Regions from separate parts of the Litoribrevibacter albus genome, predicted to be linked through region 1. Evidence: predicted binding sites of a transcription regulator. Region 1 holds the regulator's gene; each other region holds the start of a gene.
The links. Region 1 encodes sigma-54, which starts transcription at its own class of promoters, with help from an activator protein. Its sites were predicted from a motif close to TGGCACNNNNNTTGCTNT; they were not measured.
Positions count from the first base shown of each region.

Region 1 (8,232 bases):
AGTGGCTGATCTGCCAGAAATGACTACAGGAAAAGCATGGGTGTTACTCGTAGTTAGCTTGGTTGTACTAGTTGGTAGTGCTCACATGTTAGTCTGGGGCGCTTCAGGTGTAGCTAGAGAACTGGGCGTCAGCGAATTAGTCATTGGTTTAACCATTGTGGCCATTGGTACCAGCTTGCCAGAACTTGCAGCGTCCGTCGCCAGCGCTCTAAAAGGCCATCATGATTTAGCCATTGGCAATGTCATCGGATCAAACCTATTTAACCTTATGACCGTGCTATCAGTGCCTGGGTTAATCATAACCACATCGGTAGAACCTTTGGGCTTCACACGTGACTACTTCGTCATGTTGGCACTCACCGTAGCACTGGCATTTTTTATGTTCCTGAAATCGCGAACACCAGTCAGTGCGTCAAAAGGTTCAAGCACGCAAGAAAGTGGTAAACTAACTAAATTCCATGGCTTGCTGTTTTTAGGGGCGTACACCACCTACATGGTTCAGCTTTATTTAAGCAGCACTGCCAACTAATTTAATTATTCATAGTAAACAATCGTTTTTGACTATTCGTGTTGATGTTGGGACACCTCATGACTGATTTTGATTATATTTCTTCTGCACAAAGAACCTTATCCATTGAGGCTGATGCTGTAACTGCATTAAAAGACCGTCTTGGAAATGATTTCATTACCGCGTGTGAATTATTAATTAATTGCACTGGTCGCGTTGTCGTAACCGGTATGGGCAAATCAGGTCATATTGGTAAGAAGATGGCTGCAACCTTAGCCAGCACAGGCACACCGTCTTTCTTTGTTCATCCCGGGGAAGCAAGTCACGGTGATTTAGGCATGATCACACCTAATGATGTAGTGATCGCTATCTCCAACTCAGGTAACACCAGTGAAGTCGTTACCATTCTGCCACTGATCAAACGCATGCAAACGCCAATGATCAGCATCACCGGCAACCCGGCCTCTGCAATGGCAAAAGCCGCTGTGGTAAACCTGGATATATCAGTAAAAGAAGAAGCTTGCCCTCTTGGGCTTGCACCAACTGCCAGCACCACCGCAACATTAGCGATGGGCGATGCACTGGCCGTTGCTCTGCTAGAAGCGAAAGGTTTTACCCCTGAAGACTTTGCTTTCTCTCATCCAGGAGGAGCCTTAGGACGCCGTCTTCTTCTGAAAGTAGATGACCTAATGCATAAGGGTGATGACATCCCAACGGTCACACCAGACACATTGATCAAAGATGCCCTGTTGGAAGTCACCCGTAAAAAGCTTGGTATGACAGCCATTATCGATCCTAAGAAAGGCTTGGTCGGAGTATTTACCGACGGTGATTTGCGACGTGTTTTGGACAACGAAACCGACTTCCATAGCACATCAATTGAAGAAGTAATGACTTCTCCTGGCGTGCGTTGCCAGTCAGGTATTCTGGCGGCTGAAGCACTTAACATCATGGAAACTAAATCTATCAACGGTCTCTTTGTTACCGATGAAAATGACCAAGTGGTGGGTGCACTGAACATGCACGATTTATTAAAAGCAGGGATTATGTAGGAGCGGGTCATGACAGATGTATTTGAGCGAGCAAAAAAAATTAAGCTACTCTCGTGCGACGTAGATGGAGTCATGACCGACGGTGCATTATTGTTCACCTCTGAAGGCCAGGAAATCAAAGCCTTTAACATTCTGGATGGCCAAGGCATCAAAATGCTCCAAAACAGCGGTGTTAAAATCGCGATTATTACAGGCCGGACCTCAGCCATGGTAGAGAACCGGGCCAAAAACCTTGGCATTGATATTCTCTACCAAGGGAGAGAAGACAAAATCAACGCCATTCAAGACATTGCCAACGATCTTGGTTTGACTCTCGATCAGATTGCACACATTGGCGACGATTTACCTGACCTCCCTGTTATTCGCAAAGTAGGTCTGGGCGTTACCGTTCCGAACGGTGCCGATCTCGTCAAAGAACATGCACACCACTGTACAACGCGTGCAGGAGGTAAAGGTGCTGTCCGTGAACTCTGCGAACTGATCATGAAAGCTCAGGATACGCTCACTGCTGCTCACGAAGCCTATTTGCAATAGTCACTAGGTCTTCAGAGCGCCAAGAGCCAAACAGCATGATTACAAAAGAGAAGCTAATACAAATTTTCAAAATTGGGCCATTTATCCTTGCGGCCATTGCTTTGCTGTTTTGGCTCAACCTTCAGGAAGAGAATGCTTCCATTCAGACCTCCCGAACCAATATTACTGACGCACCCGATCTAACCTTAATTAACTCGTCCTCTAAACACTACGACGAAAACGGACAACAACAGTACCGTCTTACCGCCTCGAAGATCGATCACTACAAAGACGAACGAACAGCCGTTTTTCAACAGCCTAGATTATTTAACAATCAACAAGGTACCGAATGGACGGCCGAAGCAGAACAAGGCCAGGCAAACCTGGATTCCGATATCATCGTTCTTAAAGATCAGGTGAAAATTGATAGAAATACGGCCGACCAAACCGTTAGGCTACGCACATCAGAACTATCGATTGATACTAAGCAGAATATTGCAGAAAACGATGTTCTTACGGTCATTCATTCAGGCAACAGTTATATTGAAAGCAAAGGGTTTCAGACAAATCTCAATACCAATGAAACCCTATTGAAAGCAAATGTACGAGGGACGCATGACGTTCAAAAGTAAATTATCTATTGCAAGTTTTCTATTACTACTGATAAGCGCACCACTTTATGCGCTTCCGGAAGACAAGACTCAGCCGATTCAGTTAGAAGCAGACCAAGCAAAACTGAACAATGAAACAGGCATATCAGAATACCTAGGCAATGTTGTCATTATTCAAGGTACAGCACAGCTTCGAGCGGATAGAGTCATTCTTCACACTGCAAATAATGAAGTGGTTCGCATGGAAGCCTTTGGTTCGCCTGCCAAATACCAACAAATTCTACAGCCCAACGAACCGCCAACCCACATCGAGGGTAACACTTTAGACCTTAAGATTGCCGACCAATTAGCGGAAGTTACCGGCAACGGAAAAGTATTTAAAGGTGAAGACAAACTCTCCAGCGAAAAGATCACCTATTCGCTTAAAACAGGGGAGCTGAATGCAACCAAGAGCGAAAACAGTTCGGACAGTCGGGTTCGTTTCATTTTCCATCCGCCAGAAAAGAAAAGCGACAAATCCGCTTCACCTTCTACTGATCCTAAGCCACAACAATAGGGCCAATGGAGCAGAACAAACTTGGCTCGTTCCATTTAATCAGGACAGTTCCGAAAAATCAGGATAAGTAAACTATGAGTTGTCTCGAAGCCAGTCATCTTGCTAAAAGCTACAACAAACGCAAGATCATTAAAGATGTTTCACTGTCGGTAAAAAGTGGTGAAGTTGTTGGCTTACTCGGACCCAATGGCGCGGGTAAAACCACCTGTTTTTATATGATTGTCGGTTTGGTTCAGGCGGATCAGGGCAAAGTAACTATTGATGGCAAAGACATCACCCACTTTCCGATGCATGGGCGAGCAAAAGTTGGCTTAGGCTACCTTCCTCAGGAAGCCTCGATCTTCCGAAAGCTGACCGTCTCTGAGAATATCTACGGTATCCTCGAACTTCGAACCGACCTGTCCGAAAACGAGAAAAAAGAAAAACTGGAATACCTTCTTCAGGAATTCCACATCACCCACATCCGAGATTCATTAGGCATGAGCTTATCCGGTGGTGAACGCAGGCGCGCGGAAATAGCTCGCGCTCTGGCCACTGATCCCAAATTCATCCTTCTCGACGAACCCTTTGCGGGTGTTGATCCAATTTCCGTCAACGACATTCAAGGAATCATCAACCATCTCAAGGGACTTGGTATTGGCGTACTCATCACCGACCACAACGTACGAGAAACCTTAGGGATTTGTGATAAGGCTTATATCGTTGGGGAAGGACACATCATTGCAGAAGGGCAAAGCGAAGACGTCCTGAACAACCAGAAAGTGAAAGACATTTACTTAGGCGAGAATTTTAATATTTAATTAACGGCCTAATTTAGCCAGACAACCAGATACACAAATCAACACTTTCGGGATTATTTTGGTTTATACTTGGTTGCTAGTGGCAAAAAAATTGCTTGTGCGGTTTTCGGTAGATCATCAATAAGTACCAACCGCGCACGCTGAGTGAAAGCATAAGGATACGTTGTAATTTATGAAGACATCGCTTCAGCTCAAAATGGGGCAATCCCTAACTATGACGCCCCAGTTGCAACAGGCAATCAGACTGTTACAACTTTCTACTTTAGACTTACAACAGGAAATTCAACACGCATTGGAAAACAACCCAATGCTGGAAGTGGAAGAAGAGTTTGAACAAGCCTCTGCACCTTCCATTGAAGACCAGATGGCCGAAAAGCCATTGGATAATGATCCGTCGGACAATTCCTCCAATTCAGAATCACATGACTTTTCCAGTGATCTTGACGGTTCCAGTCATGAAGAGTACAGCCAGGACGAATTTAAAACGTCAGCTCACGAAGCCTCGGAAACCGACAGTGAATGGAATAATGACATTCCAGAAGACCTCACCATCGACACCGGCTGGGATGATATTTATCAACACACGCCAACGCAGGCATCGGCGCCGTCAGACGATGACGACTTTGATTTTGAATCCCGGAATTCTGTAACAGAAACGCTACAGGATCACCTTAATTGGCAGTTAAACCTAACGCCAATGACCGACGCCGATAAAATCATCGCTGAAAATATCATCGACGGCATCGACGACGATGGTTATCTTCACACCCCGATTGAAGACATCTGTGAAAGCGCCAACAAAGAATTAAACTTTGCTGAAGACGATGAAAACCGTATTGATACTGAAGAAGTTGAAGCCGTTCTTCACCTAATTCAACGCTTTGACCCGGTAGGCACAGGCGCACGAAGCCTACAAGAATGCTTACAAGTGCAACTTAATCAAATGCCTGCTGACACTCCTTACTTGTCAGAAGCAAAAATTGTTGTCCTTCGCTATCTGGAATTGTTAGGCAATAAAGATTTTGCCGGAATCATGCGAAAAGGCCGCATCAAAGAAGATGTGCTTAAAGAAATTATCAGTTTGATTCAAACTCTTCACCCTCGTCCTGGTGAACAAATCAATCAACAGACGCCGGATTACGTTGTCCCGGATGTGATTGTTCAAAAAGTAAATGGACGTTGGCGAGTTGATCTCAACCCAGAAATCACGCCTAAAATTCGCATCAACCCAAGTTATGCGTCTCTTATTCGACGAGCTGATTCCAGTGCAGACAACACCTTCCTTAAAGATCACATGCAAGAAGCAAAGTGGTTTTTAAAAAGCCTCCAAAGCCGTAACGAAACTCTTCTTAAGGTTGCAACCAAAATCATGGAGCACCAACGAGGGTTCCTGGACTATGGTGATGAAGCAATGAAGCCTTTGGTTCTGCATGATATTGCCGAAGCTGTCGAAATGCATGAATCCACCATTTCCCGTGTGACTACGCAAAAATACATACATACGCCTCGAGGTATTTTTGAGCTTAAATACTTCTTCTCAAGTCATGTAAGTACGTCATCGGGCGGTGAATGTTCCTCGACCGCTATCCGTGCAATTATTAAGAAACTTGTTGCTGCCGAAAACCCTAAAAAACCGCTCAGCGATAACAAAATCGCCACATTGCTGGGTGAGCAAGGGATTAAAGTTGCAAGAAGAACCATTGCCAAGTATCGGGAGGCAATGAACATCCCACCATCGAATGAACGTAAACGATTGGTTTAAAAATAGTTTTGTTCGAGAGAAGCGAATTGATACAGGTCATTGTATTCGATCCATGCTAGGACTATATTAAAGATGAAGGAGGCGCAGACCTCCTCCAGCAATTACAAACGTAGCTGGAATCTTTTGGACCACAGCATACAAATTTAAGGAGTCCTATATGCAAGTGAACATCAGTGGCCACCACCTAGATATTACTACCAACATTCGCGATTATGTCACTTCCAAATTAGACCGACTTGAGCGACACTATGACCAGATAACAAATGTTCAAGTTACACTGAGTATTGAAAAACAAAGACAATTGGCAGAAGCCAAGTTACATGTAACCGGTGGTGAAGTGTTTGCTAACGCTGAGCACGACGATCTTTATGCAGCGATTGACGCACTAACAGATAAACTAGATCGTCAGTTGATTAAACACAAAGAGAAATCTCAGTCTCGCTAACCTAAGTAAACATCGAAACGTTTAAACATGTAGCTTCGTTAAAAGAATTATTGACGAGCAACATTAATGGATTTATCAAGCATACTATCCAAAGAGCGCACCTTACGGTGCGCTTCCTGTCAGAGCAAGAAACGCACAATCGAAGAACTATCCAGTATTCTTTCAGAGCACATCCCCGGTCCTTCAGCGCATGAGATCTTTGATGCCTTAATTGAAAGAGAACGACTGGGCAGTACCGGACTCGGAGACGGCATTGGAATCCCCCATTGCAGACTTCCTTCCTGTGAAAAGCCAACCGGTGTACTTCTCGTTCTTGAAAGCCCTATCGATTTCGACTCTTTAGACAAACAAAAAGTAGATATCATTTTTGCTCTTGTTGTCCCACAAGAGGCAAACGATGATCACCTGGATATTCTGGCGACCATTGCAGGGAAATTCAGTCACCCGGAGTTTCGGGACAAACTGAGAGCCACAAGTTCAAACGAAGAACTGTTTCAAGTAATCACCAGTTGATATCTGACTATACTAATAAATGCCTCATACATCGGAGCACTAAGGAGAACCCATGAAATTAGTATTTGTAAGTGGTCGTTCCGGCTCCGGTAAGAGTTCCGCGCTTCATGCGCTTGAGGACTGCGGTTTTTATTGTGTCGATAACTTACCTGAACCTCTTCTTCTTCACTTACTTGATACGATTTCCGTTTCTCCAGACTTTGAAAAAACAGCGATCAGCGTCGACATACGAAACTTCGATGGCTCTCCTGACCAACTGACAAATACGCTCAAAACGCTAAAGCAAAAGAACATCCAGTATCAGATCATCTTTTTAGACAGCGACGAAGACACCATCGTCAAGCGCTACAACGCCTCACGCCGAAAGCACCCGTTAAGTTCTGAACAATGCTCTTTAAGAGATGCAATCAAACTGGAACGAACCGTATTAGCGCCTTTATTAAATAACGCTGATTTAGTCGTAGATACATCTACCCTATCGGTACACGACCTACGCAGTTTAATGCGAACCCGCGTTGCCACACATAAACAAAATGAAGTATCGCTACTGATTCAGTCGTTTGGATTTAAATATGGCGTTCCAACGGACAGTGACTTACTCTTTGACGTACGTTGCTTACCCAATCCTTACTGGGAACCTACGTTGAGAAACTTCACCGGTAAAGACAAAGAAATTGCCGAATTCCTCGACAAACAAGACAGCACTCATCAGATGCTAAACGACATTACCCAGTTTATTGAGCGCTGGACACCACAATATCAAAAGTCCGGGCGCGCTTACATTACGGTATCTATCGGTTGTACAGGCGGCTGTCACCGCTCGGTATACATTGCAGAACAACTCACCAAACATTTCTCAGATATCTATTCTGAGGTTCACCTAAAACACACCCAACTCTAACTTCTTGATCGTACAAATAAAAACCAAAAAAAATTTCCAACATCTAGGTCAAATAGATTATCATCATTTGGTGTTAGAATTCTGCGTAATTACAACATAAGGATGAACGTTTCGATGCAGCAAATAGAAGTAACCCTGATCAACAAACTAGGACTTCATGCACGTGCTGCGGCGAAATTGGTTAACACTGCAACCAGTTTTTCTTCTGATATCACCATCAAAAAAGACCAACAATCCGCGAACGGAAAGAGCATCATGGCCGTCATGATGTTAGCGGCTTCGTGTGGTACCGAACTTAGCATTACCGCCGACGGAAAAGACGAAGAAAACGCGCTCAAAGCCATCGAGCAACTCATTGCAGACCGTTTTGATGAACCCGAATAGCACGATTTAATAAAATCAACATGCTGTAAGCGTGTATAATTAACGCTACTTATCATCTAGTTTACTTAACACACTGATTAACTTTTTATTCAAACCATCTGGGAACGATAATGGCAGGTGCTATGGGCAGTACAAGCAGCTCATCTCGCATGAGAGCACTTAACCGGGCTTTGGAGTCCGGGGCTTT
Region 1 is NZ_BSNM01000011.1:431,439-439,670, forward strand. Features, by position in the region: gene QQL66_RS09000 (calcium/sodium antiporter) at 1-529, shown strand, start outside; gene QQL66_RS09005 (KpsF/GutQ family sugar-phosphate isomerase) at 589-1,560, shown strand; gene kdsC (3-deoxy-manno-octulosonate-8-phosphatase KdsC) at 1,570-2,094, shown strand; gene lptC (LPS export ABC transporter periplasmic protein LptC) at 2,130-2,705, shown strand; gene lptA (lipopolysaccharide transport periplasmic protein LptA) at 2,689-3,240, shown strand; gene lptB (LPS export ABC transporter ATP-binding protein) at 3,315-4,040, shown strand; gene QQL66_RS09030 (RNA polymerase factor sigma-54) at 4,213-5,802, shown strand; gene hpf (ribosome hibernation-promoting factor, HPF/YfiA family) at 5,960-6,247, shown strand; gene ptsN (PTS IIA-like nitrogen regulatory protein PtsN) at 6,314-6,760, shown strand; gene rapZ (RNase adapter RapZ) at 6,813-7,661, shown strand; gene QQL66_RS09050 (HPr family phosphocarrier protein) at 7,776-8,045, shown strand; gene mgtE (magnesium transporter) at 8,156-8,232, shown strand, end outside.

Region 2 (8,232 bases), on a different contig from region 1:
CAGTAGATGGCGAAGTAAGACTCATATCACTAACCCTAGTGTGTAAAAGGGGCGTATTCCATGACACCTGAAGGCACGTTAGCAGTGGCCCAAACTTCAGGATCGATCAACGTTGGAGAATGCTTAGTTCTGACAAGCACTCGAACATCTTGAGTAAATTTATTGTTCCTCCTAAACACAAGAGAGAGAAAAAAAGCCCAACACAAAGTATTGGGCAAGTGGGGGAAGATGTTACCGAAGTAACAAATCGAAAAACTTAGTATTCAAATCTTTTACTGTTCAAGTTTTTACTGTGCACGTATTTAAATGGTGCACATTTTTTAATCGTTCGTATCTTTTAGCGACAGAGAGTTAGCCTGCTTTTACCGCAACCGCATCGTTCGCAGCTTTAACGGTGTAAACATTCAACTTCACATTTTCGTCTTCAAGACACTCACCTGTCGCCAGGCAAAAATGCTGTTTATAAATCGGAGAAGCCACAACCAGCTTGTCTCCTACAGAACCCACAATACCTCTTGAAAGCACATTGGCTTTACTGAATGGGTCGTAATTATCGATGGCAAACAATTCACCAGTACGCGTTCTGAACAACGCCACTTGCTTATCATCAATCAAGGCACATACACCAGTGTCAGGAACGATGTCGTCTAACTTACACACTTCAATCCAGGTTTCGCTCATGATTTCTATCTCTCTTTACTCGTTAGCTTCAATAGTTAGCTTGTAACCGGGGGATCGTATAAACGACCCCTTACGCTAACTCAGCCACTGGAATTTTCTTCTCATCTTCGGTTGCCGGGCGGATCTGACCACGCTCTTCAACAAACACGATGTTTTCGTCTTTCTTATCTGAGTTCACAAAGTGACGGAAACGCTTCAATTTCTCTGGGTCATTGATCGCTTTCTTCCACTCACACTCGTAAGTGTCTACGACGTACTGCATGTCTTTCTCAAGCTCATCGCAGATTTCCAATTTGTCATCAATCACGACGCTCTTCAGATAATCCAAACCACCTTCCAGGTTCTCGAACCATACCGAGGTACGCTGTAGACGATCCGCTGTTCTTACATAGAACATCAAGAAACGGTCGATGTACTTGATCAGGGTTTCTTTATCCAAATCGGTTGCGATCAGGTCTGCATGACGAGGCTTCATACCACCGTTACCACAGACGTATAGGTTCCAGCCGTTTTCTGTTGCAATGATGCCCACGTCTTTACCTTGAGCTTCCGCACACTCACGGGTACACCCTGATACTGCGAATTTGATTTTGTGAGGAGAACGCAAGCCTTTGTAACGGTTTTCAATTTCAACCGCCAAGCCCACACTGTCATCCACACCGTAACGACACCAGGTGCTACCCACACAAGATTTCACGGTACGCAGCGACTTACCGTAGGCGTGGCCCGTTTCGAAGCCTGCATCAACAAGACGTTTCCAGATCTCAGGAAGCTGTTCTGCACGAGCACCGAACAAGTCGATACGCTGACCGCCGGTTATCTTGGTGTAGAGGTTATAGTCACGAGCAACTTCACCTAACACGATCAGTTTGTCCGGCGTCACTTCACCACCCGCCATACGAGGTACGATGGAGTAAGTACCGTCTTTCTGAAGGTTCGCCATGTAGTAATCGTTGGTGTCTTGTAATGGATGGTTTTGAGATTCCATTACGTGTTCGTTCCATACGGACGCCAGGATAGAACCAACGGCAGGCTTACAGATGTCACATCCGTGACCTTTTCCGTGCTTCTCTAGCAACTCATAGAACGACTTAATTTTTTCTACTTTGATGATGTGGAACAGCTCTTGACGGGTATAAGCAAAGTGCTCACAGATGTCTGTATTCACTTCAACACCCAGCTTGGCAAGTTCGCTGTTCATCACTTGAGTAACAAGCGCCGCACAACCACCACAACCGGTTGCCGCTTTCGTCGCAGCCTTCACATCACCGATGGTGTGTGCACCTTCTTGGACGCTACAACAAATTGCACCTTTGCTCACGTCGTAACACGAACAGATCTGAGCGGTTTCAGGCAAAGCATCAGGACCAAGACCAACAGGCTCTGAACCATCACGGTTAGGTAGGATCAAGGCATCTGGATGCTCAGGCAGATCAATACCGTTCAATGCGTACTGAAGCAGTGTGCCGTAATCTTCTGCGTCACCAACCAATACCGCACCCAACAATTTCTTCTTGTCTGCGCTAACAACGATACGCTTATAAACAGACGTCACTTCATCTACATAGGTGTAGTTATGACAACCCGGCGTCTGACTTAAAGAGTCACCAATACTCGCTACATCCACACCCATTAATTTTAACTTTGTGGACATGTCTGCACCGGTAAAGGCATTGTCAGATGCGCCAACCGTTGCAATGTGATCGTAAGCCACCTGAGCCATTTGATAGCCAGGCGCTACCAGACCGAAGATCTGACCATTCCAAAGAGCACACTCGCCGATCGCGTAAATGTCTTCGTTTGACGTCTGGCACTGGTTATTAACAACAATACCGCCACGAGGACCAACTTCCAGACCGACTTTTGTAGCCAACTCATCTTGAGGACGAATACCCGCAGAGAACAGGATCATATCTGTCTCAAGCGATTCGCCATCTTCAAATTCCATCTTATAACGCGCGTTTTCACCTGCTGAGATGTTCAGCGTGTTCTTAGAGCAGTGTACTTTTACACCCAGCTCTTCAATCATGCTCTCAAGCATGGCGCCGCCGCCCACGTCCAACTGAACGTTCATCAAGCGATCAGCAAACTGAACAACGTGTGCTTCAAGATTCAAATCGTGTAATGCTTTCGCGGCTTCCAAACCAAGCAAACCACCACCAACAACCACACCGGACTTAGACACTTGAGCAGACGCTTTAATCGCTTCAAGGTCTTCAATGGTACGATAAACAAGGCAATGTTCTTGATCATGGCCTGGGATTGGTGGAACAAAAGGATAAGAACCCGTTGCCAGAATCAGCTTGTCGTATGCAACACGAGCACCGCTGGCAGCAATGGCTTCTTTGGTTTCCAGATCAATATCAACGATCTTTTCATTGATGTGTAACTCAACACCGTTTTCTTCGTAATAGCCTTTCGGTGCCATCAATAGATCGTCGGCTGAGCGTCCTGCAAAGTACTCCGTCAAATGAACACGGTCATAAGCCTGTCTTGGTTCTTCAGAGAAGGTTACTAGCTGATATTGATCACGCGATTCACCTTCTAGCACGTTGTCGATAAACTTATGACCAACCATACCATTACCGACAATTACTATTCTTTGCTTACTCATGGAACTCTTCCCGCTACTCTTAGAAATTCACGATTGTTTCTATTACCCTAGTCTTAGCAGTTAGTGTGCCAACATAAAAAATACTTAATTTCCCCTTATATTTCATAAAGTTAAAAACTTCAAAGAAGACTTCTACCCTCCAGCGCCGTGCCCGCTTTTAATAAGGCGCACCAAATAAAACCACATATCCTTACTAAAATTACCAAAATGAGGCAGAACCGTTTTTTCCTAACTTTATAGTTATCTTTCTGAATAAGTTCAGTGCAAAAACATCGTTATGCTCTATGACATAGGTATAAACCGCCCCAACTTCACACAATTCAGCCACTTAAAAGCGTGGCATCGAAAATCGGCACAGAACAGCGAACTTTTTTATGTGCCAGCTCGAAGCATAATCCGGTTAAATGCCACAAGTGTTAGCATTAAGGCTCAGACCTTGCATTAAATCGGCTTCATCGTGATTACCCAGCCTTGTTACTATCCTCAAAATAGAAGCAAGTACCCTTTAAGGACGATTTAAGAGTTCTTAAAGGTATATCCAAGGTTTTTGGGTTTAACGCACTAGGTTTAGTACGACTTATATTCTGGGTACTGTCAGGAGACACAGATGGCTATAAAACAACTGATCGATAAACTATTAAGCAGACGTGCAGCAAATGAACAGTCTCACCCAGAAGCAAGACTCACAGATAAACAACGTGAGAAGCTAAATCACACCTTCATGGACAGGCTCGACAATCTAGAAGACCCGCAAGCCCGTTATGACCTAGCTGTTCAATTTTCGGAAAAAGGCGCCACTCAGGCTCTCTACACATTGGGCGTGTTTTACGAGCAAGGAGATGGCCAAAAAACCTATCCTGAATTAGCAGCAGAATGTTACTGGCGCGCAGGCAAGTTCGACATTGCAGAAGCACAATACAATTTGGGCCTGCTCTATGCCCAAGGGCAATTAGGCCAAGTGGATCTGGTGTCTGCCCATTACTGGTTCACCGAAGCGACGAAACACAACCTGGCGCAAGCCCAGTTCAATCTAGCCACCTTTTACGAAGACGGACTAGGTTGTGTCGAAGACCTCAAAAAAGCCTTTGAACTGTATCAAGCGGCCGCCGATCAAGGGTTCGTTACTGCATGGCACAACCTGGCATTGATGCATTATTCTGGCAAAGGCACACAACGTAACCCGATTACCGCTTACGCCTGGGTATTATTGGCGGCCAAAGCCGGACTGAAAGAAGCCCAGGAAACCGAACCGGTATTCACCGAAGAGCTCAAAAGCGAACAAATTCTGGCAGGAAAAGAACTACTGGCGCAGTTAGAGGAACAGTTTTCGGATTACCTGCCACCTTCCTCAAAGGCAACGCCTAACTCAGAAGAACCAAAATCAGCTAACGAGAACAATGATTCAGACGATGATGATAACTTCTATGAAGTGAAGTAGAGTTCTTATCAAGTGTAAGAGGAATAACTTCTTTCCCTTTTCTCAAGCATAAAAAAACGGAGCTGTTTAAAGCTCCGTTTTTTTATGGACGTAATTTAATCCCGATTGAAGATTAAATTACGTTTTCAGGGCACTGTAGATGAATTAGTGCAAGTCTGGCACAACCCCCACCTGCGGCATCTCGGCCAAACCAATATCACGCGCGTGCTGTTCAAAACCTTTATTCTTCCAGAAGAAGGCACCCGGCATAGTTGTTGGGATCACCAACACATAGAACAAGGCACGACCCGCCAATAAGGCAAGCACAATTGCTACAGACACTAAGGCCGCTGCCGTTACCGACACCGCATTGTCACCACCAAAGATGGCCAAGCCAGCCATGATCAGCGCACCAGCACCGATCAACACATTTCGCAGAAGGTAAGTTTTACCAAAGGTGGTCCATTGAATGTAATGCGCTGCCGCACCTTCACCACTTTCCGTATTCAAGTACTTGGCGTGAGCCACCAGACCTGCACCTTCAGCGATCAAACCAAGCGCAGAGAAAGCCGCCAACATCGGAAGCATGGTTGCAACAGATTCACCCGCGATCAACATCGTCGGAATCACAAACACACCCAATAACACTGCACCCAAGCTGAACATAGTGCCAAAGAATGACGTTAGCACCTGCCAGTGATTCCAGAACGGGCGTGCTTCAATGCGGTAAATGCAATGCATGAAGTACAGACCAATCAAGCCGGTAACCACCGCAAAGACACCAAAGCCATTGGCAATCAAATCAACAACACCCAACTCCAACAACACGTTCACTAGCTTGAAGAAGGTAAAACCAGATAAGCCCGCCAGGAACATCGCGATACCCAAAGCTTCTCGACTCAACGGCGAGGTTTGTAGGTTATTGAAGCCTCGATAGAAACGCAGTGGTTTACCAAGGTGCAAGGTTGAAAGCACTAACACCAACACCTGCAAGCCAACCATGCTGAACAACAATGGGAAATACACCGCACTCTGCTCAACCGCTTCAATGGCATCCACACCCAACATCGAACCAAGGAACAACATCAGGAACGCACCCAAAATTGCTTGCGTAGTTAAGGTAAAGATCACCAACGGATTCTCACGAGAACTCAAACGACCCAAGTTCCAGAAACGATCCTTACCAGCCTTTTCGTCAACAACAGAACGGAATGAACCATCCTCTTCCTTACGATATTTAATCGGCATCGAATCGGTACGACCCATTTCATTCGGCATAGTACGCGTTTGCTGGAAACGAATATTCGGCTGAGTAATCGATGGATCAGGGAAACCAGGAATCTGGGTTTTAATCTGTTCACGATTCTCCGGCGTATTTTCGATCACACCAAAGTTCAGTGCATTACCCAAACAGGCGGAGACACACGCAGGTTTCAGACCGACTTCAAGACGATCCACACACATATTACACTTGGAAACACGACCTTTGATCGGGTCTAGTTGCGGTGCATTGTACGGACACACCCAAGTACAGTAACCACAACCGAAACAGGTTTCCGGGTCTTGCAACACGGCACCGTATTCCGAGTGTTTGGTATAGGCCTTAGTCGGGCAGCCTTTCAAACACACCGGATTATCACAGTGGTTACACGCCATAGAAATATTCAGACGTTTGAAGTCCGGGTACGAGCCCCCTTCCACATAGCCCACCGAACGGAACGCAATGTGCGCCGGGTTGTCATTCTTCTCACTACACGCCGCTTCACAAGCGTGACAACCAATACAGTTATCTGCAGTAAAGTGGAACCCGTGTTGTTTATTTCGATTCGGGTTACAGCCGACTTCCGGGTTCCCGTTAATAAACATGGAGTTGCCTTCGCCACCCGTACTGTGGGTGATGTCCAGCAGGTTAATTTTCTCACCATAACGGTTCACATCCTGAACCGCAGGATCTTTCAATTTTGCATACTCTTGCTCGCCAGGGCGAGGTTGGAAAATCGGACGCGGTGTCGCGTCCAAATCAGAGTTATCGGTTCCGATCTGATCAAGACGATCGCGAACTTTATACCAAGCATTCATCAACATATTCTGTCACTCCTCTTAAAACGCGCGTCGTTCTGCATTCAATTCAGCCGCTAATTGCTGATCGACCTTCTCAATACGCACCGCGCATTGTTTAAAGGCAGGTTGACGGGAGTGCGGGTCTAACAGACCTAATGACACACGGTTAACACAATCGTGGAAATGGAATGGAATAAAGACCATGTTGCGCGGTACACGCTGGGTAGTTTGCACCATCACCACCGCATCACCACGACGACTGACAATACGGACGTAAGACTGGTGCTGAATGCCCAATTCCGCCGCCGCGTCCGGGTTCATTTCCATGTACGGCGTCGGGCTGAATTTGTTCAGGTTGCCCAACTTACCGGTACGAGTACGAGTGTGGAAATGCTCCACTACGCGTCCTGAATTCATCCAGAACGGATATTCATCGTCCGGCACTTCGTTGTTATTAATGAATGGCAACGGAATCAAATTGGCTTTGCCATCCGGTGTTTGGAAGACACCATCGGTATACAGGCGAGAATTACCTTTTACGCCATTTTCCTGCGCGTCGTCCACCTTCTCTAATTCGCCTTCACGGAACGGCCACTGAATACCACGCGACTTTTCAATCAAGTCATGGCTCATGCCTGAGATATCCAGAGTGCGCTTATCGCCTTTGGACAACTGCTTCATCTCTTCGAAAGCACCTTCTGGTGTTTCCGGGAAATGAATTTTCTGACCGTTCGGGAAACGCTTCGCCAGTTCCTTGAAGATCCAGAAATCCGGTTTTGAATCACCTTTTGGCTGGGTTACCTGACGCACAATATTGATGCGACGTTCAGTATTGGTGAAACAGCCTTCCTTCTCAGCCCACACTGCAGCAGGCAGATACATGTGCGCGTAATGAGTGGTTTCCACATCCGCATAGGCGTCCTGAATCACCAGGAAGTCGAGTTTCTCTAACGTCTTACGAATACGCGCGGTGTTCGGCATCGAGGTCATCGGGTTGGTTGCTACCAACCACAAGCCTTTAATCTGGCCGGTTTCGATGGCCGGGAAAATATCGGTTTCGGTCAGGCCGCGTTTTTTCGGGAAGAACTCTTCATCAATGCCCCAAAACTCGGCAATTTCTTTACGATGCTCTGGTTTCTCCAACACACGATAGCCTGGCAAACCTGAACATGAAGACCACTCACGAGTACCCATCGCATTACATTGACCGGTAATAGAAAGCGAGGTGCCACCCGGCTTACCGATGTTACCGGTGATCAGGTTCAGGCTGTTGATGCCGACAACACCATCTGAACCGTGAGTACTTTGGTTGATTCCCATCGTCCAGATCGACATCGCCGCGCCGGCATTCGCATACAAACGAGCTACATTGCGGATAGTGTCTTCATCAATACCACAAATTTTTGATGCCGTGATCGGGTCGTAATCCTTAACACAGGCTTCTACATCCTCAATGCCC
Region 2 is NZ_BSNM01000026.1:199,248-207,479, reverse strand. Features, by position in the region: gene QQL66_RS19655 (ANTAR domain-containing response regulator) at 1-25, opposite strand, end outside; gene nirD (nitrite reductase small subunit NirD) at 352-681, opposite strand; gene nirB (nitrite reductase large subunit NirB) at 752-3,295, opposite strand; gene QQL66_RS19640 (tetratricopeptide repeat protein) at 3,903-4,733, shown strand; gene QQL66_RS19635 (DmsC/YnfH family molybdoenzyme membrane anchor subunit) at 4,878-6,797, opposite strand; gene QQL66_RS19630 (molybdopterin oxidoreductase family protein) at 6,813-8,232, opposite strand, start outside.
Region 2: the regulator sigma-54 is predicted to act here: its motif matches at 3,349-3,366, upstream of nirB (nitrite reductase large subunit NirB).

Region 3 (8,232 bases), on a different contig from region 1:
TCGCCCCAAATCGGCATAAGTGCTTCCGTATGCCAATTCATCGTATGTTCAACACAGGCATCTGCGAATCGGCTTAAATCCCTCGTGGTTTCAAATAACTCAGCCAACCCATTAATATCGCGCCAAATCACTCGTATCATCATTTCATGACGAGCCAATCTCAGCTGTTTTGACAAGTTCACTTCAGAATCGACGGAACGAACTAACGCGCCTATTTGTTTAGAATAATAATCCTCGGGAAGCGATTTTCTGAGTGTTTGCTTTTCGATTAACGCCTGAAGAACAGAAGGGTATCGAAGCAGACAATCCACCACATAATCGCTACCGACTACACAGCTCACAAATTCTTTGGCTATCCCATCACCCCCTTGCAGTAACTGACATACCGCATCAATCGAGGATGACTCTTTTATTTGCTGCCACTGCTGCCGCACATGGTTCTGCAACTCCACTGAACTTAATGCTTCAACTTCGTCATTCACTCGACGATCTAATTCATGCAAACCAGACATACATACTCCATGCTCAACACCGCGAGACTTTCAAAAACTTCACCTTAAATAGGCATCCTGACACTTTCAATACTTTTAACAAGGGAATAACAACAAACACGAACTACTTACAAGGACCCAGCCATTAAAACCTCAACCACCTCGTCAGACCACTCCAACCACGCCCTTTCTGAAGACAAACCTCGCTTTAAAGTCAGGTAAGGTAATCGATAACTGTTCTTTTGAGTCGAATCCAATGACAAGTATAGAGATTCTATTGCCTCTAACTTCTGAAGATTCTTTTGATGCAACAACTGATGGCGTTTCACTTCCCGAAGCAACACCGCATCATCGACATGCTTTCCGCCATATAGCATCACTAATAACGCATCATTGGTTTTACTCGGCTTGATCTCGGAAGACAACCAAGCCCTCAAGCCAGCAAGCCCCTTAGATGTGATCTGGTATTTCTTTTTATCTGGCTTTCCCGCTTGCAGTTCTTCCTCAAACGTTACCCACCCTTGATCTGCTAAGTCTTTGAGTTGCTTATAAATCTGCTGATGACTGGCCTTCCAAAAAAAACCAATCGCCTCTTTATACTTCTGAGACAACTCATAACCTGTGGCTGGCCGGTCTGCCAACAACACCAACAACGAATGTTTTAACGACATTTAACGCTCTCAACTCAAATCCAATACTCAATATGCAATAAGTTGCATAATATATAATTTATCTCTACATTAGAACTGAATAAAAATAACACAACTAGAGAATACCCCATGGTTAGAACAGGCAAGCGATATCGTACAGGCAGAGCAGACAATCATTATGATGCCATCGTAATTGGTTCAGGAATTGGCGGACTCTGTAATGCAGCACTCCTATCCAAACTTGGAAAAAAGGTATGTGTACTGGAACAACATTATACAGCGGGTGGTTATACCCACAGCTATGAACGCAACGGCTATGAATGGGATGTGGGCGTTCATTACATCGGTGAAGTACACAAACCTTGGTCAATGATTAGAAAAGTATTTGATGCCATTTCTGATAAAAAACTGGAATGGGCGCCAATGGACGATCTCTATGACAAGATCATCATTGAGGATGAGGTCTATGACTTTTATGCCGGTCGCGGCCCGTTCAAAGAAGAAATCAAAAAGCACTTCCCGAACGAAGCAAAAGCGATCGACAAATACGTCGATCTGCTAAGCGAAGTCAGCAGCAAAGTCCCTAAATTTTTTGCAGGGCAAGCCATGCCACGAAACTTTGGCAAGCTTTATAACAAAGTCAGAAACTTAATACTGCCCAAATACTTTTTCCAAACTACCCGGGAAGTACTGGAAGAGTTAACTCAAGATCAAAAGCTTATTGGAGTTCTAACCGGTCAATGGGGCGATTACGGCCTCCCTCCAGGAGAAGCCAGCTTTATGATGCATGCAATGGTCGCCAAACATTACATTGCAGGAGGAAACTATCCGGTGGGCGGGTCATGGCAAATTGCCAACACCATTATTCCTGTCATACAAAAAGGCGGGGGTGAAGTATTTACTTACGCAGGCGTCGATCAGGTTATTGTAGAGAACAACAAAGCAACCGGTGTACGACTCCAAAACGGTGACATCATTCATGCCGACCAGGTCGTTAGCAACATCGGAGTTCTCCCGACACTTCAACGTCTTTTGCCAGAAACCGCCAGTAAGAAGTACAACCTTAAAAAAGTAGAAAGCGGCGTCAAACTGTCTTCTGCACACTTATGTATTTACGCAGGATTCAAAGGTACCGCTGAAGAACTGGGTATCAATAAAACTAACCTTTGGATCTACCCCGGTTACGACCACGATCGAAACGTTAAAGTCTATAAAGAAAAACCGGAAGGTAATCTTCCTCTGATTTACATTTCCTTCCCGTCAGCAAAAGATCCAACATGGAATGAGCGTTACCCGGGGCGGTCAACCGTAGAAATCGTCACCGTCGGTGAGTGGGATAACTTCTCACAGTGGTCTGAGTCTACATGGAATAAACGTGGCGAAGAATATAATGCGATGAAAGAGCAAATTGCTCAGCAAATGCTGAATGTGCTTTACAAAGAAATGCCTCAGCTACAAGAAGCGCTCGATTATTACGAACTCTCCACCCCGATATCCACCCAATGGTTCCAATGGAATCTAGAAGGTGAAATTTACGGTATCGATCACACGTTGGAACGCTTTAAGCAAGATTGGCTTCATCCGGAAACCCCTATTAAGAATTTCTATCTCACTGGTGCGGATATTGTCACGGCTGGGGTAGGAGGCGCACTCATGGGAGGCGTCATGACAACCTCCTGCATGCTGGGCCTAAAGGAAGGCTACAAGGTGATTAAACTAATAAAAAACGCTTAGTTTTATCTACTCATGGCTAGCAACTCGGCTAGCCATCTCTCATTTTCCAATTAAATTACAAAGACTTGACAAAGCTCTGGTTATTTTTCAACCATCTGTCATGTAATCACAACGAAAAGCCCTCTATAATCTGAAATAATATCTGTTACAAATAATAACTCTAAATTACATTTCGGGATCATGCCATGAAAGCGCTCAAACCAATCAAAGAATTGTCGTTCGCCTCTCTCGCGATTTTGGCGGTTTCAGGTTCAGTTTATGCGGTAGAACCGTTAACTGATGAAGAAATGGGTAAGGCTATCGTGATTGACCCATTTGGAGCAACAGCAGCTGGAGGTCAAATTGATACCACCTTGGCAGGAAGAGAAGACAGCGCTACAAGTGCTGACGAGACAAATCAAGCGTTAGCAACCGACCCCAATTTGAACCCTAGTGAGAATTACTCTCCTATTCCAGAGTTAGGCCTGAGCGACTCCCAAACAGAGCATAGAACTACCATTTTTGGAGACGGAATTAAAATACAAACTCAAGGCAATGTACAAACTATCCATATTGATGCATTAGTTGATAACACTGGAGCCAACAGAGGTTCCCAGACCTACGAAGGACTAAGAATTAACAACACGACTATCATTCGTGAGTATAGATAATTGCTGTTCTAACGTTCTTAATAGAAAGCCCTCGATAAGCGAAAGACTCCATTTCTCAATAAATAATTCTCAAGATACCAATATCAACAAGATTCAAAATTAACATAAAAAAGGCTCCCGAAGGAGCCTTTTTAATCTTACAGAAGATCTTACTTCTGAGTGAACTCTGGGTATGCATCCATACCACATTCTGCCAAGTCCACACCTTCGTATTCTTCTTCTTCGCTTACGCGGATTCCGATTACAGCTTTCAGGATACCCCACACAATCAAGCTAGTTACGAATACCCAGCCGAAGATCGTTGCTGCACCGATTAGCTGACCAGAGAAGCTCACGTCAGAGTTAGTTACAGGTACTAGTAGAAGACCTAGAAGACCAACCACACCGTGTACAGAGATCGCACCTACAGGATCATCAATTTTTAGCTTATCAAGAGTAACGATTGAAAGAACAACCAGAACACCACCTAGCGCACCAAAGATAGTTGCTTCAAGTGCAGTTGGAGTTGATGGCTCAGCGGTAATTGCTACCAGACCAGCTAGCGCACCGTTCAATGCCATAGTTAGGTCAGCTTTCTTGAACATGATACGAGCAAGAACAAGTGCACCTACTACACCACCAGCCGCTGCTGCGTTAGTGTTTAGGAAAACCATTGCTACAGAGTTAGCGTTTGCGATGTCGCCCAGTTTAAGCACTGAGCCACCGTTGAAACCAAACCAACCCATCCAAAGAATGAATGTACCCAAAGTCGCTAGTGGAAGGTTCGCACCTGGAATTGCGTTTACTTCACCGTTAGGACCGTATTTACCTTTACGAGCACCTAGTAGCAATACACCCGCCAGTGCAGCCGATGCACCTGCCATGTGAACAATACCAGAACCTGCAAAGTCAGAGAAACCAAGGTCGCCTAGTGTGTATAGACCGAATACACTGCCACCACCCCAAGTCCAGTTACCTTCCATTGGGTAGATGAATGCAGTCATCACAACAGCGAATGCAAGGAATGCCCATAGCTTCATACGCTCAGCAACGGCACCAGATACGATCGACATTGCTGTTGCAACGAAGACTACCTGGAAGAAGAAGTCAGATGCACCAGAGTAGATTGAACCACCCTCAAAGCCATCTTCACGACCAGCAAATTCACCAAGAACTGCTGCTGTGTCTACGTTAGCGATTCCTGATAGGAAGATTTCGCCACCGTACATAATTGAGTAACCACATACCAAGTACATGATGCAAGAAATCGCAAAAAGAGCGACGTTTTTCGTTAGGATCTCAGTCGTGTTTTTCGCACGTACAAGACCCGCTTCAAGCATGGCGAAACCAGCCGCCATCCACATTACCAGTGCACCACACACTAGGAAATAAAATGTATCAATTGCGTACTGCAACTGATAAACGTTATTTGCTACCTGTTCCATCTTCAGCCCTCCGAATGAGCCTGTTCTAACTTATAAATTTGTAACTAATCTGTTTTCAGGTGTGTTGGAGTAATACGGCTTACACCGCGTCAGCACCTGTTTCACCTGTACGAATACGAATCGCTTGCTCAAGGCTGGTTACGAAAATTTTACCGTCACCGATTTTGCCTGTGTTAGCTGCTTTGCTGATCGCATCGATTACTTGATCTGTCAGATCTTCTGAGATTGCTGCTTCAATTTTTACCTTTGGTAGAAAATCAACAACGTACTCAGCACCGCGATAAAGTTCGGTATGACCTTTTTGACGACCAAAACCTTTAACTTCAGTTACGGTGATCCCTTGAACGCCGATCTCGGAAAGTGCTTCACGCACATCATCCAATTTGAACGGCTTAATAATTGCGGTTACCAATTTCATGGTGTTCTCCCTAAGAGTTATTAGCCTAAAAATGTAAATCTAAAAGTGTTGAATCTGTCTTCGTTAACTCCATCGAAGACTAAATTCGGTATACCGCTCTTGAGCATGGACCGTGCCCATTTTCAAAAAGCTTTATTTTTCATCTAGTTACAAAAGAAAAAATAGAACAGACCTAAATCATTCGGATTAACTCAGGCCATTGGCTAAAAATTATGCACAAATATGAAGCACAAAATTTCAAGTCGACACCACTATAGCGCATTTAGATAATTTTCCGCTATACAGGGGCCCATAGATGGTTCATTTAGAGAAACTGGGTTAGGATGTTTCCAGCCAATTTATGAGTGGAGAAAAAGATGATTCCAAACGAGCTACTGAATACCCTGGCCTCACAGCTAACCCAGGTACTGCCTGGTGCCTCAGGCGCTGCAAGACTGGCTCAGGAAGAAATTCAAAATAACGTAAAAGTCTTGCTGTCTTCGGCACTTAGCAAGCTGGATTTGGTAACCCGTGAAGAATTTGATGCTCAAACCGAAGTTCTTCATAAAACACGAGAAATGATTGAGCAGCTGGAAAAGAAAGTAGCCGAAATGGAGCAAAAGGAGGCATAAACGCCCCTTTAACGAAGCGTCAAAATAGTGCAGTGCCCATTATCGTTCATAGCGACGCACTATTTTGGCGATCTCCTGGGTTTTATAGAGTTGGGTTAATTCACTCTGAAGCCGGTTTACCATCTCATCTGACATCCCCCGATGGCACGCCATCGCACTGAGACTGGTAAAGAACACGTACTCTTCATCAAACGCTTTTGTTTGCTGACCAATAGTATAAGGCGCGCTGAATACATCGGTCGCCCACACAGGTACACGCCCAATCGAGACCATCGTTGCGGCTACCTCATCTTTCAGCGCTTCTATCGTATTAATGCCAAACCCCGATAAATACTCTCTGAGGCCACTGCCCAGATAAGTTACCACAGTATATTTTTTAACATCCTCCAAGGTTTCCAACGCAATATCTGCGTCTGCCAACGTATAGAATGCATATTTATTAATCATAATCGGACCTACCCATTTAAAGTCGGCCTCACGCTCCTGATTTCTCTGTAAAGGGAAAATACAGGTATTTGATTTACTCTTGGCGTAATTGTACGCACGTTTTGAGGGCATAATTTTCCAGCTTTTCTTAACTTTTGCTCTCTCAAACATCAGGTTTGCAATTTCAACCGTCAAGCCCTTCACTTCGCCTGAAGCATTATCCACCCAGCTATAAGGTTTATATTCGTGCGTTACCAGTGTAATAACCTCACCACTCCACACTGGCAGCATCCAAAGATACAACAAAAAAACGGACGCAACTCTACTCAACATCATTACTCGCCCCTTGCGCCAAGCCAACTGGATAACGATTGTTCGTAACTGAAGGTCAATCCCTGCGGTTTCTCATTCGGCAATTTCGGTTTAGGCGCACCTTCCTGTTCTAGCCAGTAGTCCCTATAACGACGAACATTCAGTTTTGGAGAGCACTCCGATCGAGGGAAGTTCATTTCTTGCATGTCTTGTTCCATTCCCAGCGCCATCTTGGTCATGGCTTCTTGAGGAGAAACCTTACCTTCAACGGCATCGGCCACGTTATTCCACCAGTGTTGAGACAAGGTAGGATAGTCTGGCACGTTGATGCCTGTCGGTGTCCACAGGATTCGAGCAGGGCTACGGTAGAACTCAACCAGTCCTCCCAACTTCGGAGCAATCTTGGTCATCGCTTCAGAATTAATATCCGAAAGACGAATAGGGGTTAGTCCAACCAGGGTCTTTTTCAAAGACACCGATTTCGACACAAGAAACTGAGCGTATAACCAAGCTGCATTTCTCTGAGTCTCCGGTGTGCTTTTCAGAAATGTCCAGGAGCCCGCATCCTGATAGCCCAGTTTCATTCCTGACTGCCAATAAGCACCTTTAGGCGACGGCGCCATCCGCCACTTGGTCGTACCATCTTCATTAAGAAGACCCAGTGAGGGATCAGATAAAGCAGCCGTGAACGCCGTATACCAGAAAATTTGCTGAGCAATATTGCCTTGCCCCGGAACACTTCCCGCTTCGGTAAAATTCATTGTTTTCGCTTGTGGCGGAGCAAATCGTTCTAACCAATCGATGTATCGATCCAATGCATAGACAGCAGCCGGGCCATCCAAGGCACCACCGCGCTCAACCGACACAGCTACTGGCCGACAACCCCTCATTCGAACGCCCCATTCATCCACAGGCAATCCATTTGGAATACCTGGATCTCCCGCCCCCGCCATAGACAACCAGGCATCAGAGAATCGCCAACCAAGGGACGGATCTCGCCGTCCATAATCCATGTGGCCATAGACTCGCTGACCATCCAGATTCTTCACATGAACAGAGAAAAACTCGGCAATGTCTTCATACGCAGACCAGTTTTGTGGAACATTCAACTCATAACCATAAATCTCTTTGAAACGGCTTTTTAAATCCGGACGCGAAAACCAGTCATGACGATACCAATACAAATTAGCAAACTGCTGATCCGGCAACTGATAGATCACACCATCAGGACCGGTGGTGAAGCTGAGCCCAATAAAGTCTTCAACGTCCAATGTAGGTAAGGTCACCGAGGTGTCCTGAAGCAAATCAGAAATGGGGTACACCGCTTCTTGCCGATAATGCGTACCGATTAAATCGCTGTCATTGATATAGGCATCGTATAAGTTCATGCCATTTCGAATTTGAGTAGAAATTTTCTTGATGACATCATCTTCACCAGTCAACTCATGAACAACTTGAATACCGGTAATGTCTTTAAAGATTTTTGTTAACTTATTGGCCTCATACCAATGAGTAT
Region 3 is NZ_BSNM01000016.1:79,588-87,819, forward strand. Features, by position in the region: gene glnE (bifunctional [glutamate--ammonia ligase]-adenylyl-L-tyrosine phosphorylase/[glutamate--ammonia-ligase] adenylyltransferase) at 1-512, opposite strand, end outside; gene QQL66_RS15155 (PadR family transcriptional regulator) at 620-1,162, opposite strand; gene QQL66_RS15160 (phytoene desaturase family protein) at 1,271-2,875, shown strand; gene QQL66_RS15165 (hypothetical protein) at 3,061-3,525, shown strand; gene QQL66_RS15170 (ammonium transporter) at 3,675-4,949, opposite strand; gene glnK (P-II family nitrogen regulator) at 5,029-5,367, opposite strand; gene QQL66_RS15180 (accessory factor UbiK family protein) at 5,724-5,978, shown strand; gene QQL66_RS15185 (substrate-binding periplasmic protein) at 6,018-6,740, opposite strand; gene QQL66_RS15190 (ABC transporter substrate-binding protein) at 6,740-8,232, opposite strand, start outside.
Region 3: the regulator sigma-54 is predicted to act here: its motif matches at 5,468-5,485, upstream of glnK (P-II family nitrogen regulator).

Region 4 (8,232 bases), on a different contig from region 1:
TTCGTCCAAGACTAAAAGTTTAGGGCGGGTGATCAATGCCCGTGCGATGGCGAGTTGTTGTTGCTGACCGCCGGAGAGGTCACCGCCACGGCGTTTGAGCATGTCTTTGAGCACAGGGAAGAGTTCAAAGATATGATCAGGAATGTGTCGTTCTGAGCGCGGCAAGCAGGCAAAGCCGGTTTGCAGGTTTTCCAGAATGGTCAGTTGCGGGAAGATCTCTCGGCCTTGTGGAACCGACGCAATGCCCATGTGAGCACGATCAGTCGCGCCCAGTTTGTTGAGTTGTTTTCCATCCCAGCTGATATCGCCGGATTGAGGTGATAAGTGACCGGTGATGGATTTCAACAGCGTAGTTTTGCCCACACCGTTGCGGCCAAGTACCGTGGTGACTTTACCGGTTTCAGCGGTCAGGGAGACTTTCTTAAGCGCCTGGCTGGCGCCGTAAAAGATGTCGATGTTATCTACTGTGAGCATGCTGTTATCTCCCTAAATATACTTCAATAACCTGTTCATCCTGCTGAACCACATCAAGCGGCCCTTCCGATAGCACGGAGCCTTCGTGCAGCACGGTAACTTTACAGTCCAGTGCCTTCACGAATTCCATGTCATGCTCAACCACGATGACCGAGCGGCTCTTCGCCACATCCCGTAACAGGTCTGCGGTTTTGAAGGTTTCTTCGTCGGTCATACCCGCAGCGGGTTCATCCACCAAGAGTACTTCGGGCTCTTGCAGTAATAGCATTCCGATTTCTAACCACTGCTTTTGCCCGTGGGAGATGTCCCCCGCCAGGGTATTCTTTTGATCGCCGAGATTGATGTAGTTGGCCATCTCATCTAAGCGATCTTTGTCTTTGTTGGTTAATTTGAAGACCAGGCTTTGCCAAGGGGTGCGGTTACCTGCCAAAGCCAGTTCGAGGTTTTCCCAAACGCTGAGCGTTTCAATCACCGACGGCTTTTGGAATTTACGACCAATGCCTAAATTGGCGATGTCAGCTTCGTCGTGCTTGGTCAGGTCAATTTCTTGTTTGAAATACACGTCGCCCACGTCCGGGCGGGTTTTGCCGGTGATGATGTCCATCATGGTACTTTTGCCCGCCCCGTTGGGGCCGATGATGGCGCGTAATTCACCTTCTTTCAGCACGATGGACAAACCATTGATGGCTTTAAATCCATCGAAGCTGACACTCACTCCGTTAAGATAGAGGATGGTGTCGTTAGGAATATGTTTATCGACCATGTTACACCTCCTCAACTAATTCGGTGGTTTGTGTTGCAGGCTTGCTGGTGGTGTCCTGTTCGGATGCTGAACCACTGCCGGACATTGCTTTTTTCTCCGCCTGACGTTGCTTGATCTGTGTATACAAACCGGCGATGCCTTTCGGAAGATACAGCGTCGTTACCACGAACAATGCGCCGAGCATGAACAACCAGGCATCCGGTAATACACCGGTAAACCAGGTCTTGGCGTAGTTCACTAAGATGGCTCCGATGATTGCACCGTACAGCGTGCCTCGACCGCCCATCGCCACCCAGATCACCAATTCAATGGAGTTGATCGGAGAGAATTCGCCCGGATTGATAATGCCCACTTGTGGTACATACAAGGCTCCAGCGATACCGGCCAACATGGCGGATAATACGAATACCACCAGTTTGTAATGTTCAACACGATAGCCCAGGAAGCGCGTTCGACTTTCGGTGTCACGCACCGCCACTAATACACGACCCAAGCGAGACGAAACGATCCAACGACACAGGATATAACCCAAAGCCAAGGCGATGCCGGAGCAGAGGAAGAGGCCAATACGGGTCTGGTCGGATTGCAGATCAAAGCCAAGGATGTCTTTAAAGTCGGTCAAGCCGTTGTTGCCACCAAAGCCCATGTCGTTCTGGAAGAAGGCCAGCATTAAGGCATAGGTTAAGGCTTGGGTGATGATCGACAGATATACGCCCGTTACACGAGAGCGGAAGGCCAGCCAACCGAACACAAAGGCGAGAATCCCGGGTGCCAGCAATACCCACAACATGGCGAACCAGAACATATCGAAGCCTTGCCAGTACCAAGGCAGTTCCTGCCAATTCAGAAACACCATGAAGTCCGGCAGTTCGGCATTACCATACACACCGCGATCACCAATCTGACGCATTAAATACATGCCCATGGCGTAACCGCCCAGTGCGAAGAAGGCACCGTGGCCGAGTGACAGAATTCCGCAATAGCCCCAGATCAAATCCACGGCTAAAGCGAGCAGGGCATAACACAAGTACTTACCAAACAGTGTCACCGTGTAGGTGCTCATGTGCAGCGGGTTACCCTCCGGTACTGCTTGGTTTAAGAAGGTAATGATGACTAAGGCGGCGCCCAGAATGGAGAGCATTCTTAGGCCTGCTTTGTCTTTTAAAAGGAAAGAGTCTTTTGAAAGGAACGAGCCTTTCATTAAGAAGGAATCTTTATTCATTGCTTAACCCTCCACTGCTCGGCCTTTCAGCGCGAACAGACCACGCGGGCGACGCTGAATGAATAGAATGATGAATACCAATACGATGATCTTAGCGATCACGGCTCCGGCCCAAGGCTCGATCAGTTTGTTGACCACGCCCAAGCCCATGGCCGCAACCAAGGTGCCCCACAGGTTACCCACACCACCGAACACCACGACCATGAAGGAATCAATGATGTAGTTCTGACCCAGGTTTGGCCCTACGTTGGTGATTTGAGACAGCGCCACACCGGCGATACCGGCTACGCCCGAACCTAAACCGAAGGTTAATGCATCAACCCAGCTCGAACGGATACCCATGGAGTTCGCCATCGCGCGGTTTTGAGTTACTGCGCGCATTTGCAGACCGAATAAGCTCTTCTTCAATAGCATCATCAGAGCAAAGAAGATGATCACACTGAAGATGATGATGTAGAGGCGGTTGTAGGTCAGCGCGAAGGATTCAGTGATTTCCAGCGAGCCACTCATCCAACTTGGGTTTTCAACACTTTGGTTGAGTGGAGACACCAAGGTACGAATGGCTTGTTGCAGAATTAAACTAATACCGAAGGTGGCTAACAGGGTTTCCAATGGACGACCGTACAGGTGACGAATCACCGTGCGCTCGATCAGAATGCCCACCAAACCCGATACCAAAAAGGCAGCTGGAATGGCGATGAATAAGGAGTAATCGATGAGGTTTGGAAACAACCACTGAATGCCGAAGGTGGTATAGGCGCCAAGCATCATCATTTCGCCATGAGCCATGTTGATTACACCCATTACACCGAAAGTAATGGCTAAACCAATCGCTGCTAGCAGCAATACCGAACCAAGGCTCAAACCGAAGAACAGGTTCTCCGCCACGCCATATAACTCTTGCCGGGATTCAATGGCTTCAATGGATTTGTCGATAGTGGCGATTAAGGTTTTATCCTTGGCACTGGTTTTAGTTTGGTTAAGTAAAACGAGTACTTTAGGATCGTCACTGCTTTCCAGTTGTTTAGCAGCGGAGGTTTGTGTTGATAAGTCACCGTGTTTGAGTTGAATGGCAGCAATGGTCGTGGTAATTGCTTCTAACACATCGGGAGAGGTTTCTGTGTCCAGCTTTGCTGTAAGTGTTGGTAATAACTCGCTTTCTAACGCATCTCTGAGATTGCGAACGGCAGTCAGCCGAGTGTCTTCATCTTTGGCATTCAGTTGTAAGCCAGCAAGTGCGTTTCGAATTTCACCACGAATCTTGTTATTTACTTTGATTTTTTGAAGTTTGCTTTTCTTGAAATCGCCAATGATTTCATTCGTTAGAGCACTGTAGGCGGTGTATTGCTTACCTTCGCCTTTTTCAATGTAAACAAATTGGCCAGTGGCTTTAACGTAATAAAGTTTGCCGTCCAACATTTGGTTCAGCACGGTTGAAGCTTGTGCGTCTCCGGTGGAGGCAATGGCTTGAACCGCTTCAATACGGTCGTTGGCTTTTTTAGATTTAAGCCCTTCAAATTGAGATTGTAAGGATGTGGGCGAGCCGTAGCTTATGCTTGCCAGGAGAAGCGATGTGAACAACGCGAAAATGAGTTTGAACCTGGTCATGATGTATTCCAAAGATTCGTTCAATTCATGATCTCAGAACCAAAAATACCCCTACCCAAGGAATGGGTATATTAAGAGTTCAGAGGGAATGCTTTTAAGGATGATTCAGGCCAAGTCCGTTTCGGCCTGAATCATCAAAGTGATTAACGATCGATTATTCGTAGTTCTGACCAGAACATACGCTGGTTTCGATGTTGTAGTTACCACAGTTGATTGGAGCGGTCCAATCTGCAACCACCTTGGCACTGCTTGGCAAGTGGTCAGTCCAGGCATCACCGATCACGCCTTTCTTGGTTTGCCAAACGATTTCAAATTGACCGTCGTCCTGGATTTCACCGATCAATACCGGTTTGGTAAGGTGGTGGTTGGTGTTCATTACGGCTGTGCCGCCGGTCAGGTTAGGTACTGTGATGCCGTACATGGCTTCGCGCACTGCGTCCACGTCTTCTGTACCTGCAATTTCAACCGCTTTTGCCCACATTTTGAAGCCGATGTACGTGGCTTCCATTGGGTCATTGGTTACGCGCTCAGCATTGCCGACGTGTTTCTTCCACTTCTCGATGAACTCTTCGTTGGCTTCGCTTTCAGCACTTTGGAAGTAGTTCCAAGCCGCCAGGTGACCAACCAATGGGCTGGTGTCGATACCAGACAGTTCTTCTTCACCTACCGAGAACGCAATCACCGGAATGTCTTCAGCTGATACGCCTTGGTTACCCAATTCTTTGTAGAAAGGTACGTTTGCATCACCGTTAATGGTTGAGATTACTGCCGTTTTCTTGCCAGCAGCACCGAACTTTTTGATGTCGCTTACGATGGTTTGCCAGTCAGATTGGCCGAACGGCGTGTAGTTGATCATGATGTCTTTTTCAGCCACGCCTTTGGCTTTCAGATAGGCTTCAAGAATCTTGTTTGTGGTTCGAGGGTAAACGTAGTCTGTGCCTGCAAGAACGAATCGCTCAACGCTGCCACCTTCTTCGCTCATTAGGTAATCAACCGCTGGAATCGCCTGTTGGTTTGGCGCAGCCCCTGTGTAGAACACGTTCTTCGAGGATTCTTCACCTTCGTACTGAACCGGGTAGAACATCAAACCGTTCAGCTCTTCAACGACTGGAAGCACTGACTTACGAGATACCGATGTCCAGCAACCGAAGATTACGTCTACTTTTTCTTTTGAAAGCAGCTCGCGACCTTTCTCTGCAAATAAAGGCCAGTTCGAAGCCGGGTCTACAACCACAGGCTCCAGTTTCTTACCAAGAAGACCGCCAGCTTTGTTCTGCTCTTCGATCATCATCAATACGGTGTCTTTCAACGTGGTTTCAGAGATCGCCATGGTGCCCGAAAGCGAGTGCAATACACCCACTTTGATGGTGTCATCAGCCGCCATCACAGCAGAGCCAAATGATACCGACAACGCCAGAGCAGAGAATTGTGTGAGTCTTTTTATGCTTTTCATCGTGATTCCTTGTTATGGTTTTAATTCGATTTCTAGTCGTTAAAGCTTGGGCCTGAGCCAAACAGGTTGGGCTAAACCAAAGGGAAACAAAGCGATGAAAGGGACGGGCTGAAATAATATGGGTTGCCTCTGAATGTCCTTTTCTACTTTGGTGGTGTTTTCCTTTCTTTGGATAGCCAACCTAAGCTTTTTGATTGTGAGTCTTGGGCGCTTGTAAAAAGTCCCCTAAAGCTGAGGCAGGTTTTGCAACGGCTGTGCCATACTGTGCAAAAGCGCATGGAGACTGACTTTGACTAATGAAAAAGTTGTCTATTTGGTTTGTTAGTGCTGCTTTGTGGTGCGAATAAAATTTGATCGGCACTAAATTGGGTCAAGCTGGGCTTTCTTGCTTTTGTATCTAATTGAATTTAAAGCTAACTTGCACAAGCCAAGTGCAGAGAGAGTGCAGAAAACCTAGCACTAAAGTATTATTAAAAGTTGTCTTGTTGGTTAGGTATTTAACTGGCAAACACTTTGCAGAGAGTTTTGGCTGTAAGGTTTCAAAGAATAAGTTATTCAAGGAATAAGGCTTTAAAGAATAACGTTTAGAAACGGAATGATTGAAGGAAGACGTTTGAACGATCAACTCAAGACAGCTGCACTATTACCGGATTCCCAGCTTGACCCTAGTTTGCATTGGTTGGCGAACTATCAAGCGGAGTTGGTGTATCTGGATGGAAAAACACGGCTGGGACGAACAGACAGCTTTGGACCATTACGGGTGCAACGACCTTTTTATCCAGAGGGCGATGTCTGTGCCCATCTTTATCTGTTACACCCGCCGGGTGGCTTGGTAGCCGGGGATTATCTCACCATCGGTTTTCATCTTGGGCCTAAAGCGCAGGCCTTGGTCACCACGCCTTCCGCAGGGAAGATCTACAACAACATTACTGACCGTAAGCAGTATCAAAAGGTGCATCTCACCGTTGCCGATGAGGCTGTAATGGAGTGGCTTCCGCAGGAAACCATTGTTTTTGATGGCGCGAACGGTGAGCTAGTTACTGAAGTAGAGCTTGAACAGAATGGGACCTTTGTCGGTTGGGATATCGTCTGCATGGGGCGGCCGAGCAGTGAAGATTGGTTTGAACGAGGCTCAGTACGTCAGCTCTTATCTATTAAACGCCAAGGCAAACTGATCCATATCGAGAATAACCTGATTGATGCTAACTCCGGAATTATGAACGTGCGCGCTGGTTTGGCCGGTCAGCCGGTGTTTGGCAGCTTCATGATTACCTGTGATGCCTTAACTGAATTAACGGAAGAACAACGAGATTTCTTACAGGAAATGGCCAAAGGCGCTTTGGTGTCTGTGACTGTGAAACCGGGGATTACCGTCGTGCGCTATCTTGGCGCTTGTTCGGAAACGGCTAAAAAAGTGTTTACCCAATATTGGGCGTGGGTACGTGAAGAGGTAAACCAACGTGGTGCATGTCCGCCGAGAATTTGGAATACCTGATCTCAATTTTTAGGTTTATTGATTACTTGATCAGCTAAGTAATTGATGTAAAGGCATTAAACTAAACGCACAAAAAACGAAGTTTTTATTAATAACAAATCATGGGCTGCACTATATGTGGTTGATTGGTGTGTAGTAGCTGCATGGTTATGGATCACTCAACGAGGATGTTATGGAACTCTCACCCAGAGAAAAAGATAAGTTACTGATTTTTGTAGCCGCCGAGTTAGCAGAAAAGCGAAGACAACGAGGCGTCAAATTGAACTATCCGGAGTGTATCGCCCTTATCTCTGCGTACATTATGGAAGGCGCTCGTGATGGTAAGACCGTTGCCCAGCTCATGAATGAAGGTCGTCAGGTGATCAGCCGGGACGAGGTGATGGACGGAATTGATGCCATGCTTCATGAAGTGCAAGTGGAAGCGACCTTTCCGGACGGCACTAAGTTAGTCACCGTTCATAACCCCATTGCGTAAGGAGCACGCATTATGATTCCAGGCGAATACATAGTGGCTGATGAGCCCATTACCTTAAACGTAGGGCGCAAGACAGTGACGGTTCAAGTGTCGAATTCGGGTGACCGTCCCATCCAGGTGGGCTCTCACTATCACTTTTATGAAACTAACTTATCGCTGCAGTTTGATCGCGAAGTGACCAAAGGCTATCGCTTAAATATTCCTGCGGGCACGGCGGTGCGTTTCGAGCCGGGCCAGACCCGAGAGGTTGAGCTGGTGGAATATGCGGGGACGAAAACTGTATACGGTTTCCGTGGCGATGTCATGGGTAAGGTATAAATCGGGCAAGTTATAAGGGATAGGACGAACAAAATGACAACCATAGATCGTAAAGCCTATGTAGATATGTACGGCCCAACCGTCGGTGACAAAGTCCGTTTGGGCGACACCGAGTTATTCATTTCGCCAGAGAAAGATTTCACCGTGTATGGCGATGAAGTGAAGTTCGGTGGCGGTAAGGTAATTCGTGATGGCATGGGCCAGAGTCAGGATACCTCAGACAAAGTGCCGGATACCGTGATCACCAACGCCTTGATTCTGGATGTCACCGGCATCATCAAAGCCGACGTTGCCATTAACGATGGTCGCATTTGTGCCATTGGTAAGGCAGGCAACCCGGATACTCAACCGGGTGTGACCATTAATGTCGGGCCGGGTACTGAAGTGATTGCGGGCGAAGGTCAAATTCTTACCGCTGGTGCTA
Region 4 is NZ_BSNM01000016.1:195,334-203,565, reverse strand. Features, by position in the region: gene urtE (urea ABC transporter ATP-binding subunit UrtE) at 1-474, opposite strand, end outside; gene urtD (urea ABC transporter ATP-binding protein UrtD) at 479-1,237, opposite strand; gene urtC (urea ABC transporter permease subunit UrtC) at 1,239-2,378, opposite strand; gene urtB (urea ABC transporter permease subunit UrtB) at 2,463-4,067, opposite strand; gene urtA (urea ABC transporter substrate-binding protein) at 4,222-5,520, opposite strand; gene QQL66_RS15710 (urease accessory protein UreD) at 6,116-7,015, shown strand; gene ureA (urease subunit gamma) at 7,188-7,490, shown strand; gene QQL66_RS15700 (urease subunit beta) at 7,503-7,808, shown strand; gene ureC (urease subunit alpha) at 7,842-8,232, shown strand, end outside.
Region 4: the regulator sigma-54 is predicted to act here: its motif matches at 6,023-6,040, upstream of QQL66_RS15710 (urease accessory protein UreD).